DNA from 4 places in the Kosakonia sp. YIM B13571 genome. Region 3 is predicted to be linked to each of the others. Evidence: predicted binding sites of a transcription regulator. Region 3 holds the regulator's gene; each other region holds the start of a gene.
The links. The regulator CRP, encoded in region 3, controls carbon source genes, mostly activating them, when cyclic AMP is high. The targets are predictions, from matches to a motif close to ATGTGANNNNNNTCACAT.
Positions count from the first base shown of each region.

Region 1: a site for CRP is predicted at 1,925-1,942, ahead of ACFX4O_RS08755 (CidA/LrgA family protein). Genes of this name have one in related genera too.
Region 2: a site for CRP is predicted at 1,545-1,562, ahead of mlc (sugar metabolism global transcriptional regulator Mlc). Genes of this name have one in related genera too.
Region 4: a site for CRP is predicted at 1,930-1,947, ahead of ACFX4O_RS17530 (YfcZ/YiiS family protein). Genes of this name have one in related genera too.

Region 1 covers NZ_JBHZPL010000003.1:65,758-68,881, reverse strand. Annotated here, with positions in the region: gene bglG (transcriptional antiterminator BglG) at 1-630, opposite strand, end outside; gene dusC (tRNA dihydrouridine(16) synthase DusC) at 820-1,770, opposite strand; gene ACFX4O_RS08755 (CidA/LrgA family protein) at 1,991-2,389, shown strand; gene ACFX4O_RS08750 (CidB/LrgB family autolysis modulator) at 2,386-3,081, shown strand.
Region 2 covers NZ_JBHZPL010000002.1:258,252-261,375, forward strand. Annotated here, with positions in the region: gene ACFX4O_RS06345 (MFS transporter) at 1-504, opposite strand, end outside; gene ACFX4O_RS06350 (LysR family transcriptional regulator) at 624-1,520, shown strand; gene mlc (sugar metabolism global transcriptional regulator Mlc) at 1,650-2,870, shown strand; gene bioD (dethiobiotin synthase) at 2,996-3,124, shown strand, end outside.
Region 3 covers NZ_JBHZPL010000004.1:25,697-28,820, forward strand. Annotated here, with positions in the region: gene ACFX4O_RS11710 (phosphoribulokinase) at 1-513, shown strand, start outside; gene ACFX4O_RS11715 (OsmC family protein) at 556-960, opposite strand; gene crp (cAMP-activated global transcriptional regulator CRP) at 1,265-1,897, shown strand; gene ACFX4O_RS11725 (YccS/YhfK family putative transporter) at 1,944-3,124, shown strand, end outside.
Region 4 covers NZ_JBHZPL010000008.1:34,714-37,837, reverse strand. Annotated here, with positions in the region: gene fadJ (fatty acid oxidation complex subunit alpha FadJ) at 1-71, opposite strand, end outside; gene fadI (acetyl-CoA C-acyltransferase FadI) at 71-1,378, opposite strand; gene ACFX4O_RS17530 (YfcZ/YiiS family protein) at 1,541-1,825, opposite strand; gene fadL (long-chain fatty acid transporter FadL) at 2,204-3,124, shown strand, end outside.

The sequences.
Region 1 (3,124 bases), on a different contig from region 3:
GAAAAACTTCAGGTGCGTGACAAAGCGGTGATAGCTCAGCGACTCTTCATCGTATTCCAGTTTCAACTGATACTTCACGATATGCAGAATTTCCTGCATCACCTTGGTGATATGCATCACTTCAGGCATTTCGCTGTTCAACTGCGCCGTCACCAGATGCAGGGCAATAAACCCCGCCTCATCTTCCGGCAGCTCCACACCAAGACGTTGGGCGAGGATCGCCCGCGCCTGCTGACCCAGTTCAAACTCTTTCGGGTAGAGGCGTTTTATCTCCCACAACAGCACATTGCGCACCACCGCGCCCTTTTTCTGCCGTTCAATGGCAAAAAAACAGTGGTCAGTCAGCGTGATGTAGAGACTCTCCTGCAACGTCCCGAGCCGCGCTTTGGCAAGCTCAATAATGCGATCGCAGGCGGTCATTACCTCCAGCGGGATCTGGCTGAGAAGCTCACCAAGACGCCGCACCAGCTCATCGCTCTGCAAGGCGAACACTTTTTCGATACTGCGCTCATCGAGTTGATCGCCGGGACGTTTCTGGTAAGCAATTCCCCTGCCCATCACCACTTGTTCGCGCTGCTGCTCGTCCAGCACCACCACGACATTGTTGTTTAATATTTTGGTGATATTCATTCCGACCCCGGAAATAAAAAAACCTGACCTCCGACAGTTGCCAGATGATCAGGTTTCGCCTGCTTGCGCAGTAACAATCCACGCTCGCACTTTAAACTAGCTGTATTGAAGCGAACAACGAGACAGCCAGTGAAATGTGATCGCCATCATACGATATATTCAGTTAATGAATATTGTAATCGGTTCGCGTCAGCCGCAAACGCAGGTGAGCTGGCGAGAGATCGCCTGCGCGATATCGTCGGAATGTTTATAGGTGCGGATCTCAGTAAACAACTCGCTGGCCTCAAGATATTCTTTGCGTAAATAGCCCAGCCACTGTTTGATGCGCGCAACGTGATACAAGCCGGTATCGCCCTGCTTTTCCAGCCGCGAATATTTCGCCAACAACGCGACAACCTCCGGCCACGGCATACGCGGTTCGTTATATTTCACCACCCGACTCAGATTCGGCACATTCAGCGCGCCGCGGCCAATCATCACCGCATCACAGCCGGTGGCGGCCATACAATCCTGTGCACTTTGCCAGTCCCAAATCTCGCCGTTGGCAATCACCGGAATGGTTAACCGCTTACGGATCTCGCCGATGGCGTGCCAATTGATGCACTCGGCTTTGTAACCCTCTTCTTTGGTGCGCCCGTGTATCGCCAGTTCGCTGGCGCCGGCCTGCTGTACCGCATCGGCAATTTCAAACGCGCGCGCAGGGCTGTCCCAGCCAAGACGCACTTTTACCGTCACCGGCAGGTGCGACGGCACCGCTTCGCGCATCGCTTTTGCACCACGATAGATAAGCTCAGGATCTTTGAGTAACGTCGCACCGCCACCGCTGCCGTTGACCAGTTTCGACGGGCAACCGCAGTTGAGATCAACCCCCCAGGAGCCCAGCTCAACCGCGCGCGCGGCATTTTCAGCCAGCCACTGCGGGTATTGTCCTAAGAGTTGAATACGCACCAGCGTACCGGAAGGCGTTCGGCTTTGACGGTGCAACTCAGGGCAGATTTTATAGAAGGATTTTACCGGCAGGCGTTGATCCACCACGCGTAAGAATTCGGTGATGCACAAATCATAATCGTTAACCTCGGTCAGCAGCTCGCGCACCAGCGAATCGAGCACGCCTTCCATCGGCGCCAGTAATACACGCATATATCGCCCCGCAAAAAAGAGGCGCCATAGTAGCGTCTCTGTTCAGGCGTGGAAAGTGCCTTTCTTCACTACACTTTGGGCTACGTGTGGCGCTAAATCTTGTGGGAATGCATAACGTTCCTGAATGGAATGTTTGGTATGCTCATAATTCATGATGTGATCAGTAGCACGTTTTTTGCTTTAATTGTATGATGAATGCGTTTCGACAAGGGCTTTCACCATGAGTAACTCACTGAATATTATCTGGCAGTATCTTCGTGCGTTTGTGCTTATTTACGCTTGTCTCTACGCAGGCATTTTTGTTTCATCGCTGCTGCCCATTACCATTCCTGGCAGCATTATCGGCATGCTGATTATGTTCGTGCTGCTGGCGCTGCAAATTCTGCCTGCCAAATGGGTAAATCCGGGCTGCTTTATTTTGATCCGTTACATGGCTCTGCTGTTCGTACCCATTGGCGTTGGCGTCATGCAATATTACGACCTGCTGCGTGCGCAGTTCGGCCCGATTGTTGTTTCCTGCGCGGTGAGCACAATTATTGTCTTTTTGGTGGTGAGCTGGAGCACCCATCTGGTGCATGGCGAGCGTAAAGTGGCAGGACAAAAAGGTCGTAAAGAATGATGACGTATATCTGGTGGTCGTTACCGCTGACGCTGGCGGTTTTTTTCGCCGCGCGTAAACTCGCCGCGCGTTTCAAGCTGCCGCTGCTCAACCCGCTGTTGGTGGCGATGGTGGTGATTATCCCGATCCTGCTGGTGACGGGTATTCCGTATGACCACTATTTCCAGGGCAGTAAGGTCCTTAACGATCTGTTGCAACCTGCCGTTGTTGCGCTGGCGTTTCCGCTCTATGAGCAGTTACATCAGATTCGCGCCCGCTGGAAATCAATTATTACTATTTGCTTTATCGGCAGCATGGTGGCGATGTTTTCCGGTACCGCCGTTGCGCTGCTGATGGGCGCGACACCGGAAATTGCGGCATCGATATTACCGAAATCCGTTACCACGCCGATTGCGATGGCGGTTGGTGGCAGCATTGGCGGTATCCCGGCAATCAGCGCAGTGTGCGTGATCTTTGTCGGCGTATTGGGCGCAGTATTCGGTCATACCCTGCTGAACCTGATGCGTATAACCACGAAATCGGCACGCGGGCTGGCGATGGGAACCGCCTCGCATGCGCTGGGTACCGCGCGCTGCGCCGAGCTGGATTATCAGGAAGGGGCGTTCAGTTCGCTGGCATTAGTGATTTGCGGGATTATCACCTCGCTGGCCGCGCCGTTTTTGTTCCCGGTTATCCTCGCATTGCTGGGTTAAAATTTGCGATACGTCGCGCATTTTTAATTTGAGTTTCATAAGT
Region 2 (3,124 bases), on a different contig from region 3:
GCCGCTGATATACAGCCCCATCGAGAAGGCAACAAAACTGGGGTGGATCTCTTCACTTAAATAGGTCATGCCAACCGCGGCGACGCCACTCAGTGATAGACCAATCAATGCGCGCATCACCAGGATCCCGTGCCAGCTAGTCATCATTGTTGATAACAATGTGCAGCACGATGCCAACAGCAGCGCGGTAACCATCACTTTTTTTCGCCCGATGGCGTCAGAAAGCGGACCGGTAAACAGCAGACCAATCGCCAGCATGGCAGTGGAAATGGAGAGGGAAATACTGCTGCTGGCTGGGGAGACACCAAATTCCAGGGACAGCACCGGCAAAATGGGTTGAACGCAGTACAGCAGGGCGAATGTCGCCAGCCCGGCGGAAAAGAGCGCCAGTGTGACGCGCATAAATTGGGGAGTACCACGTTTAATAAAGTGTCCCGGCAAAGAGACTGGTTTTTCGTCGACGACGCTTGCCGGCCCGGTGTCAACGGTTGTTGTACGACTCACTAGAGATCCTTAACGTTTATACCCGTGATTTTGGTGACGGGCTTACCACGTCGCTAAGGGTATGAAAGTGACAATATTCTGTCTAATATATTAATAATCTCAAATAAGATGTTTTAAATATGAATATCGAACTGCGGCATTTGCGCTACTTTATTGCTGTCGCCGAGGAGCTGCATTTTGGTCATGCGGCGGCGCGGCTGAATATCTCGCAGCCGCCGTTAAGCCAGCAAATCCAGATCCTCGAACAGCAAGTCGGTGCACGCTTGCTTGCCCGCACCAACCGCAGTGTGTCGCTCACGCCCGCCGGGCGGCAGTTTTTGGCGGATAGCCGACAAATTTTAAGCCAGGTTGATGAAGCTGCCGCCCGCGCCATGCGCTTGCACCAGGGAGAGACCGGGGAGCTGCGCATTGGTTTTACCTCCTCCGCACCGTTCATAAAAGCGGTCTCCGACACGCTCTCGTCGTTCCGTCAGCGTTACCCGGATGTGCATATCCAGACGCGCGAAATCAACACCCGCGAACAGATATCACCGCTAAATGAAGGCCTGCTGGATTTGGGGCTGATGCGTAACACGCCGTTACCGGAGACGCTGGCCTGGGAGGTGATTCTGCGTGAGCCGTTGCTGGCGATGATCCACAAAGATCATCCTTTAGCACTGCGCTCGGCGGTATCGCTGGTCGAGCTGGCGCAGGAACCGTTTGTCTTTTTTGATCCCCATGTCGGTACAGGTTTGTATGACGAGATCCTCGGTCTGATGCGCCGTTATCAGCTGACGCCAACCATTACGCAGGAAGTGGGTGAAGCGATGACCATTATCGGCCTGGTGGCGGCCGGGTTAGGGGTGTCGATTTTACCGGCGTCATTCCGGCGTGTGCAGCTAACGGAAATGCGCTGGGTGCCGATTATTGAAGCAGATGCGGTATCGGAAATGTGGTTAGTCTGGTCAAAACATCATGAGCAGGGCAGTGCCGCCGCACGCTTTAAGCAGCAGTTGTTCGCCGCGGTTGACGGATAAATTTTGTGCATAAGTCATTGCAAAATGTGCTGTAAATCACACGCCGGGGTAAATATTTGACGGCGACCAGTGAAGTGTTTCACCATAGCCGAACGTTTATTTCGAAGCGTGAAAATAAGGGAGTCAGAGGTGGTTGCTGATAGTCAGCCTGGGCATATTGATCAAATAAAGCAGACCAACGCGGGGGCGGTGTACCGCCTGATTGATCAGCTTGGCCCGGTGTCGCGCATCGATCTCTCACGCCTGGCGCAGCTTGCTCCGGCCAGTATTACGAAAATTGTGCGCGAAATGCTTGAAGCCCACCTCGTGCAGGAGACGGAAATTCAGGAGCCAGGCAGCCGCGGACGTCCGGCGGTCGGGCTGGTTGTCGAGACCGAAGCCTGGCACTACCTTTCTCTGCGCATTAGCCGCGAAGAGATCTTCCTTTCTTTGCGTGACCTTAGCAGTAAGCTGGTGGTGGAAGACCGCCTTGAGTTACCGCTGGTGGCTGAACTGCCGCTGCTGGATCGCATTATTCTGCATATTGACCGCTTTTTTACCCGCCACCAGAACAAACTGGAACGTTTGACCGCTATCGCGATTACGATGCCCGGCATTATTGATACCGAAAACGGTATTGTTCACCGCATGCCCTTTTATGACGATGTCAAAGATATGCCGCTGGGTGAAGCGCTGGAAAAGCACACTGGCGTGCCGGTGTATGTCCAGCATGACATCAGCGCATGGACGATGGCTGAAGCCTTGTTTGGCGCGTCGCGCGGGGCAAGGGATGTCATTCAGGTGGTTATCGATCACAACGTTGGGGCAGGGGTGATTACCGACGGGCGCTTATTGCATGCGGGAAGCAGCAGTCTGGTGGAAATTGGTCACACGCAGGTCGATCCCTATGGCAAACGCTGTTATTGCGGCAACCACGGTTGCCTCGAAACCATTGCCAGCGTCGAGAGTGTGCTGGAACTCGCGCAATTGCGCATGAGCCAGTCAATGAGTTCGATGCTGCACCAAAAGCCGCTTACCGTGGAATGGCTCTGCCAGGCTGCGCAGCAGGGCGATTTATTGGCGAAAGATATCATTAGCGGCGTGGGTGCGAACATTGGCCGCATTCTTGCCATCATGGTGAATTTGTTCAATCCGCAAAAAATACTGATTGGCTCGCCGCTCAGCAAAGCGGCAGACGTTCTTTTCCCCGCCATTGCCGCGTGCATTCGCCAGCAGGCGTTGCCCGCGTACAGCCAGCACATTAGCGTGGAAAGCACGCAATTTACCAACCAGGGCACCATGGCCGGTGCGGCGCTGGTAAAAGACGCGATGTATAACGGATCTTTACTTATCCGTTTGTTGCAGGGGTAACATTTTTACACTGTTGCCATAAAAATTGCGCTACCTCAATCTTGCCCCCTGGCAGTTACCTTAGACTTTCCCCACTGAATTATTTTCCTGGTTTATATTTTCGTAGAACAACGGTGGGTTGAGTGATGCTTAAGCGTTTCTTTGTAACGGGTACAGACACTTCTGTCGGAAAGACAGTAGCGTCCCGCGCGCTACTCCAGGCACTGGCAGCCAGTGGTAAAACGGTGGCAGGTTACAAACCTGTTGCCAAAGGG
Region 3 (3,124 bases):
CTGCCTGAGCCGACCGATGTGCTGTTTTATGAAGGTCTGCACGGCGGTGTAGTGACCCCGCAAAACGATGTCGCAAAGCATGTGGATTTGCTGGTGGGCGTAGTGCCGATCGTCAATCTGGAATGGATTCAAAAGCTTGTCCGCGATACCAGCGAGCGCGGGCATTCGCGTGAAGCGGTGATGGATTCTGTCGTGCGCTCGATGGAGGATTACATCAATTTTATTACGCCGCAGTTTTCCCGTACGCACATCAACTTCCAGCGCGTGCCAACGGTGGATACCTCCAATCCCTTTGCGGCGAAAGGCATTCCCTCGCTTGACGAGAGTTTTGTGGTGATCCACTTCCGTAATCTGGAAGGGATTGATTACCCGTGGTTACTGGCGATGCTGCAAGGCTCGTTTATCTCGCATATGGATACGCTGGTGGTGCCTGGCGGGAAAATGGGGCTGGCGATGGAGTTGATTATGACGCCGCTGGTGCAACGGCTGATGGAAGGCAAAAAGATCAAATAATGTAGAAAGCCCGGTAAGCAACGCGCCGCCGGGCTTTTCGCATCAGGCTTCGATAACTTCGTAAGAGTGGGTGATGTTCACCGCTTTTTCGAGCATCAAGGCCACGGAGCAATACTTCTCCGCGGATAAATCCACCGCGCGGGAAACCGCCGCATCCTTCAGATCTTTTCCGGTGACGATAAAGTGCAAATTGATGTGGGTAAACAGGCGCGGCGCTTCTTCGCGACGCTCTGAGGTCAGCTTCACTTCGCAGTCGGTCACGTCATGACGCCCTTTTTGCAAAATAGAAACCACATCGATGGCACTGCATCCGCCCGCCGCCATCAGCACCATTTCCATCGGGCTTGGCGCTTTGTCGCCGGAGTTGCCGTCCATCAGGATTTGGTGACCCGATGCGGACTCACCAAGGAACGTTAACCCTTCAACCCATTTCACACGTGCCTGCATTTTCTTCACTCCGGAGTGGCAATTTTCTTTACAGATTACGCGTACATAACAAAACTCGCAACGGAAGGCGACCTGCGTCATGCTGAAGCGAGACACCAGGAGACAGGCGGTAAAAGCTATGCTAAAACACTCTGGATGCTACAGAGATAAATGGATGTTACGCATGTATGCATGACATCATACTTTAGAGACCGCAGATGACGCTGACGGTCCGCTTCCCAGGATGCGGGAAGCTTAGATTGCAACCCCAGACGTAGGGGCTCATCCTGTGTCTGAGACAGCTTATAACAGAGGATAATCGCGCATGGTGCTTGGCAAACCACAAACAGACCCGACGCTTGAATGGTTCTTGTCTCATTGCCACATTCATAAGTACCCGTCGAAGAGCACGCTGATTCACCAGGGTGAAAAAGCGGAAACGCTGTATTACATCGTTAAAGGCTCAGTGGCAGTGCTGATCAAGGATGAAGAAGGTAAAGAGATGATCCTCTCTTACCTGAACCAGGGAGATTTTATCGGTGAACTGGGCCTGTTCGAAGAGGGTCAGGAGCGCAGTGCATGGGTACGCGCTAAAACTGCTTGTGAAGTGGCTGAAATCTCCTACAAAAAATTCCGTCAGTTAATCCAGGTTAACCCGGATATCCTGATGCGTCTTTCCTCACAAATGGCGCGTCGCCTGCAGGTCACTTCAGAAAAAGTGGGCAACCTTGCCTTCCTTGACGTAACCGGCCGTATCGCGCAAACGCTATTAAATCTGGCGAAACAGCCAGACGCAATGACCCACCCGGACGGCATGCAAATTAAAATTACTCGCCAGGAAATTGGTCAGATCGTCGGTTGTTCCCGTGAAACAGTGGGCCGCATTCTCAAAATGCTCGAAGATCAGAATCTGATCTCCGCCCACGGTAAAACCATCGTCGTATACGGAACGCGTTAATCTGTAAAACGGCGCAGCTTACGCGCTGCGTCGTTTTTCTTCCCTCATGTGGCGCAGGCTGATTTATCATCCCGAAATCAACTACGCACTGCGACAGACGCTGGTGTTATGTTTGCCTGTGGCCATTGGTCTGGTTACCGGCCATCTGCAACAAGGTCTGCTGTTTTCCCTCGTTCCCGCCTGCTGCAACATCGCCGGGCTTGATACGCCACATAAACGTTTTTTCAAGCGCCTGATCATTGGCGGAAGCTTGTTTGCTGGCAGCAGCCTGGCGGTTCAATTATTGCTGGCGAAAGATCTTCCATTGCCGTTGATCCTCACTGGGCTGACGCTGGTTTTAGGCGTGACCGCCGAAATTAGCGCGCTGCACGGTCGCCTGCTCCCGGCTTCGCTCATTGCCGCCATCTTTACGCTCAGCCTTGCCGGTAATATGCCGGTATGGGAGCCGCTGCTTATCTATGCGCTGGGCACGCTGTGGTACGGGCTGTTCAACTGGTTCTGGTTCTGGATGTGGCGAGAGCAACCACTGCGCGAATCTCTCAGCCTGCTCTACCGGCAACTGGCGGATTACTGCGAGGCGAAATACAGCCTGCTGACGCAGCACGCCGACCCGGAAAAAGCGCTGCCGCCGTTGCTCGCCCGCCAGCAAAAGGCGGTGGATATGATAAGCCAGAGCTATCAACAGCTGCATATGCTGGCCGCCAATAAGCACAACGATTACAAACGGCTACTGCGGGTTTTCCAGGTAGCGCTGGATCTACAAGAGCACATTTCGGTGAGTTTGCACCAGCCGGAAGAAGTGCAAAAACTGGTGGAACAAACCCACGCCGAGCAGGTGATCCGCTGGAATGCGCAGACGGTCGCCGCTCGCTTGCGCATCCTGGCTGATGACATTCTCTACCATCGCTACCCTACTCGCTTCAACATGGATAAGCAGATCGGCGCGCTGGAAAAAATCGCCCGCCAGCACCCGGATAACCCGGTCGGGCAATTCTGCGCCTGGCATTTTAGCCGTATCGCTCGCGTCTTGCGCACTCAGCGCCCGCTCTATGCCCGCGATCTGATGGCGGAAAAGCAGCGGCGCTTACCCCTTTTGCCAGCCCTGAAAAGTTATTTATCACTGAAATCCGCAGCGCTGCGTAATGCCGCGCGGATAAGCGTAATGCTCAGCATCGCCAGCCTGATGGGCAGCGCCCTGCATTTACCGAAACCCTACTGGATCATGAT
Region 4 (3,124 bases), on a different contig from region 3:
GGTACATCAATAGCGACCACTGCAACATTGTCGGGACGCACACTAAGGGTAAATGCCGATGTTGTGGTCATTACTCTGCCTCCAGAACCATTGCAGCACCCAGACCGCCTGCTGCGCAGGCCGTCACCAGCCCAAAACCGCCGCCACGACGGTGCAGCTCATGCAGGGTCTGCGTGATCATACGCGCGCCGGTAGCGGCAAACGGATGCCCATAAGCGATAGAGCCGCCAAGCACGTTAAATTTACTGTCATCCACTTCGCCAGTTGCCTGAGAACGTCCCAGCACCTCGCGGGCAAAACGCTCGCTGGCCATCAGCTTCAGGTTGCTCAGCGTTTGCGCAGCAAAGGCTTCATGCATATCAAGCAGGGTTAAATCCGCCATTGATAATCCGGCGCGCTCCAGCGCTAACGGCGTTGCCCACGCCGGGCCAAGTAACATATCTTCACGCACATCAATCGCGGTAAACGCGTAGCTGCGCAGGTATCCCAGTGGCACTAACCCCAGTTCTTTGGCGCGGGATTCTGTCATCAGGATCACCGCCGCTGCGCCATCGGTAAGCGGCGTACTGTTGGCCGCCGTCACCGTGCCGTGTTGGCGATCAAACGCCGGGCGCAGTTTGGCATAATCCGCCAGGCTTGAGTTTGTGCGTACGTTGTTATCTTTTTCGACCGGGTCACGAAACGGCGGTGCGTAAGCGGTCATCACCTCTTCTGCCAGTTTGCCTTCCGCCCAGGCCTGTGCGGCAAGCTGGTGCGAGCGGTGTGCCAGCGCATCTTGCTGCTCACGGCTGATACCGTACGTTTTCGCCATCTGTTCCGCGGTGTCGCCCATGCGCAGGCCGGTGGAATATTCCGCCACCGCCGGAGGAACCGGCAGCAGATCGCGCAGACGCAGGCGCGAGAAAAGTTTCAGTTTTTGCCCCATGCTGCGCGCTTTATTGGCATCCACCAGCGTTCGCGCCAGTTTTTTGCTAACGCCAATCGGCAGCACTGAAGAGGAGTCTGCGCCACCGGCGATACCGGCACGAATGGTGCCCGCCAGCAGGCTTTCGGTGACATTCGCCACCGCCTGGAAGCTGGTCGCGCAGGCGCGGCTTACGCTGTAAGCATCGGTATGCACACTCATGCCGGTGCCAAGCACAATTTCGCGCGCAATATTCGGCGCTTCTGGCATTTGAACCACCTGGCCAAAGACCAGTTGTTCAATTACATCGGGGGGAATTTCGCTGCGTGCCAGCATCTCTCCCACCACCATTTTGCCAAGATCGATGGCCGGCACGCCGTGAAAGACGGTCGCCTGGCGCGCAAAAGGGGTACGTAACCCACTGACAATGGCAATGCGGTCGCCCTGGCGGGTGACAAGCGGTAATGCCTTCATAACACTCCCCTGTTAACAGCGTGATGCATAAAGTGGTCTGACCTGATAACAGTCTTAACCAATTTTTTACATTTAGCCAATGGGAGGGAGAAAAAAATGGGAGCTAAGGCACAGAGATACTTAACAAAACGCTCCCGTTGAACGGGAGCGTTGGCGAGATAATTAACGCAGACCGAGCTGGAAAATCAGCGTTTCGGCTTCACAAGCGAAGACAAAATCGATATCCAGGCGCACACCTTCGGCTACTTCTGTAAACGTGGAGGTGATTTGGCAAGGATCGGATTCCACGCTGCGAGCTCTGGCGCTCAACGCAGCCAGAGTTTCGTCAGCGTCGGCGCGGTTAGTGAACACGCGGCTGTAAGAGGCGGTGCAGTCGGAGTTGTCCATAATGGTGCCAACATCCATACAGCAGCAAACCGGGGTTTCATCAGCACTGCATTTACTCATGGTAGATTTCCTCTGAATTCGCACCCAAGGTGCCAAATAAACGTTGCGCATATTTTACGCCGCGAGGGAATGTGGCTCCAGTCGTTAATTCCGCAAGTGGTGATAAGTGACCGAAATCACACTTAAAAATGATCTAAAACAAGAATCAGCTAATCGACTGATTAACACCAGGGGTAATTTTGCTGAGCAGATCCCGTTTCGAAGATCACAATTGAAAAAACTTATATACATACTTGCAACATCTCCTCTGGTCAGACCTATACTTCCGCCACTGGTCTGATTTCTCAGATGTACCTCAGACCCTACACTTCGCGCTCCTGTTACACCGCGTAACATAGTTTGAATAAAAATAAATCGATTTCGAATGAGGTTATGGTCATGAGCCAGAAAACCCGGTTTACCAAGTCTGCTCTGGCAGTCGCAGTGGCAATCGTTTCTACCCAGGCCTGGTCTGCAGGCTTTCAACTCAACGAGTTTTCATCCTCTGGCCTTGGCCGAGCTTATTCCGGTGAAGGTGCCATCGCTGATGATGCGGGCAACGTCAGCCGCAACCCGGCGCTGATCACAATGTTCGATCGCCCAACTTTCTCTGGCGGTGCGGTGTTTGTCGATCCGGATGTTAACGTGACGGGCCGTTCTGCGATTGGCAACAATGCCAGCCAGGACAATATTGCTCCAACCGCGTGGATACCGAACCTGCACTTTGTCGCACCGATTAACGATCAATTTGGCTGGGGCGCGTCCGTAACCTCTAACTACGGGCTGGCCACCGAGTTCAACAACAACTACGCCGCCGGTTCGATGGGCGGTAAAACCGACCTCGAAACGCTGAACCTCAACCTGAGCGGCGCGTATCGTCTGGATAGCCACTGGAGCTTCGGCCTCGGTTTCGACGCCGTTTACGCCAAAGCGAAAGTTGAGCGCTACGCGGGCGATCTGCCGCAAATCATCGGCGCAGGTCTGCCAGGGCTGGTGCAATCCGGTCAATTGAGCGCGCAACAGGCTGCCGCGATTGGTGCGCAGGCTGGCGGCATTAGCCGCGATACGCAAATCGCCCACCTGAAAGGTGATGAATGGGGCTTTGGCTGGAACGCCGGTATTCTCTACGAGCTGGATAAAAACAACCGCTACGCCTTCACTTATCGCTCTGAAGTAAAAGTCGACTTCGACGGCGATTATAAGAGCAGCCTGCCTGCGACGCTGAACCCGATCAATGCCGCGCTGGGTCTGGGCTTGCCGTATGGCACTGGCGGTTCCACCACCAACGGTTCGCTCTCATTGCACCTGCCGGAAATGTGG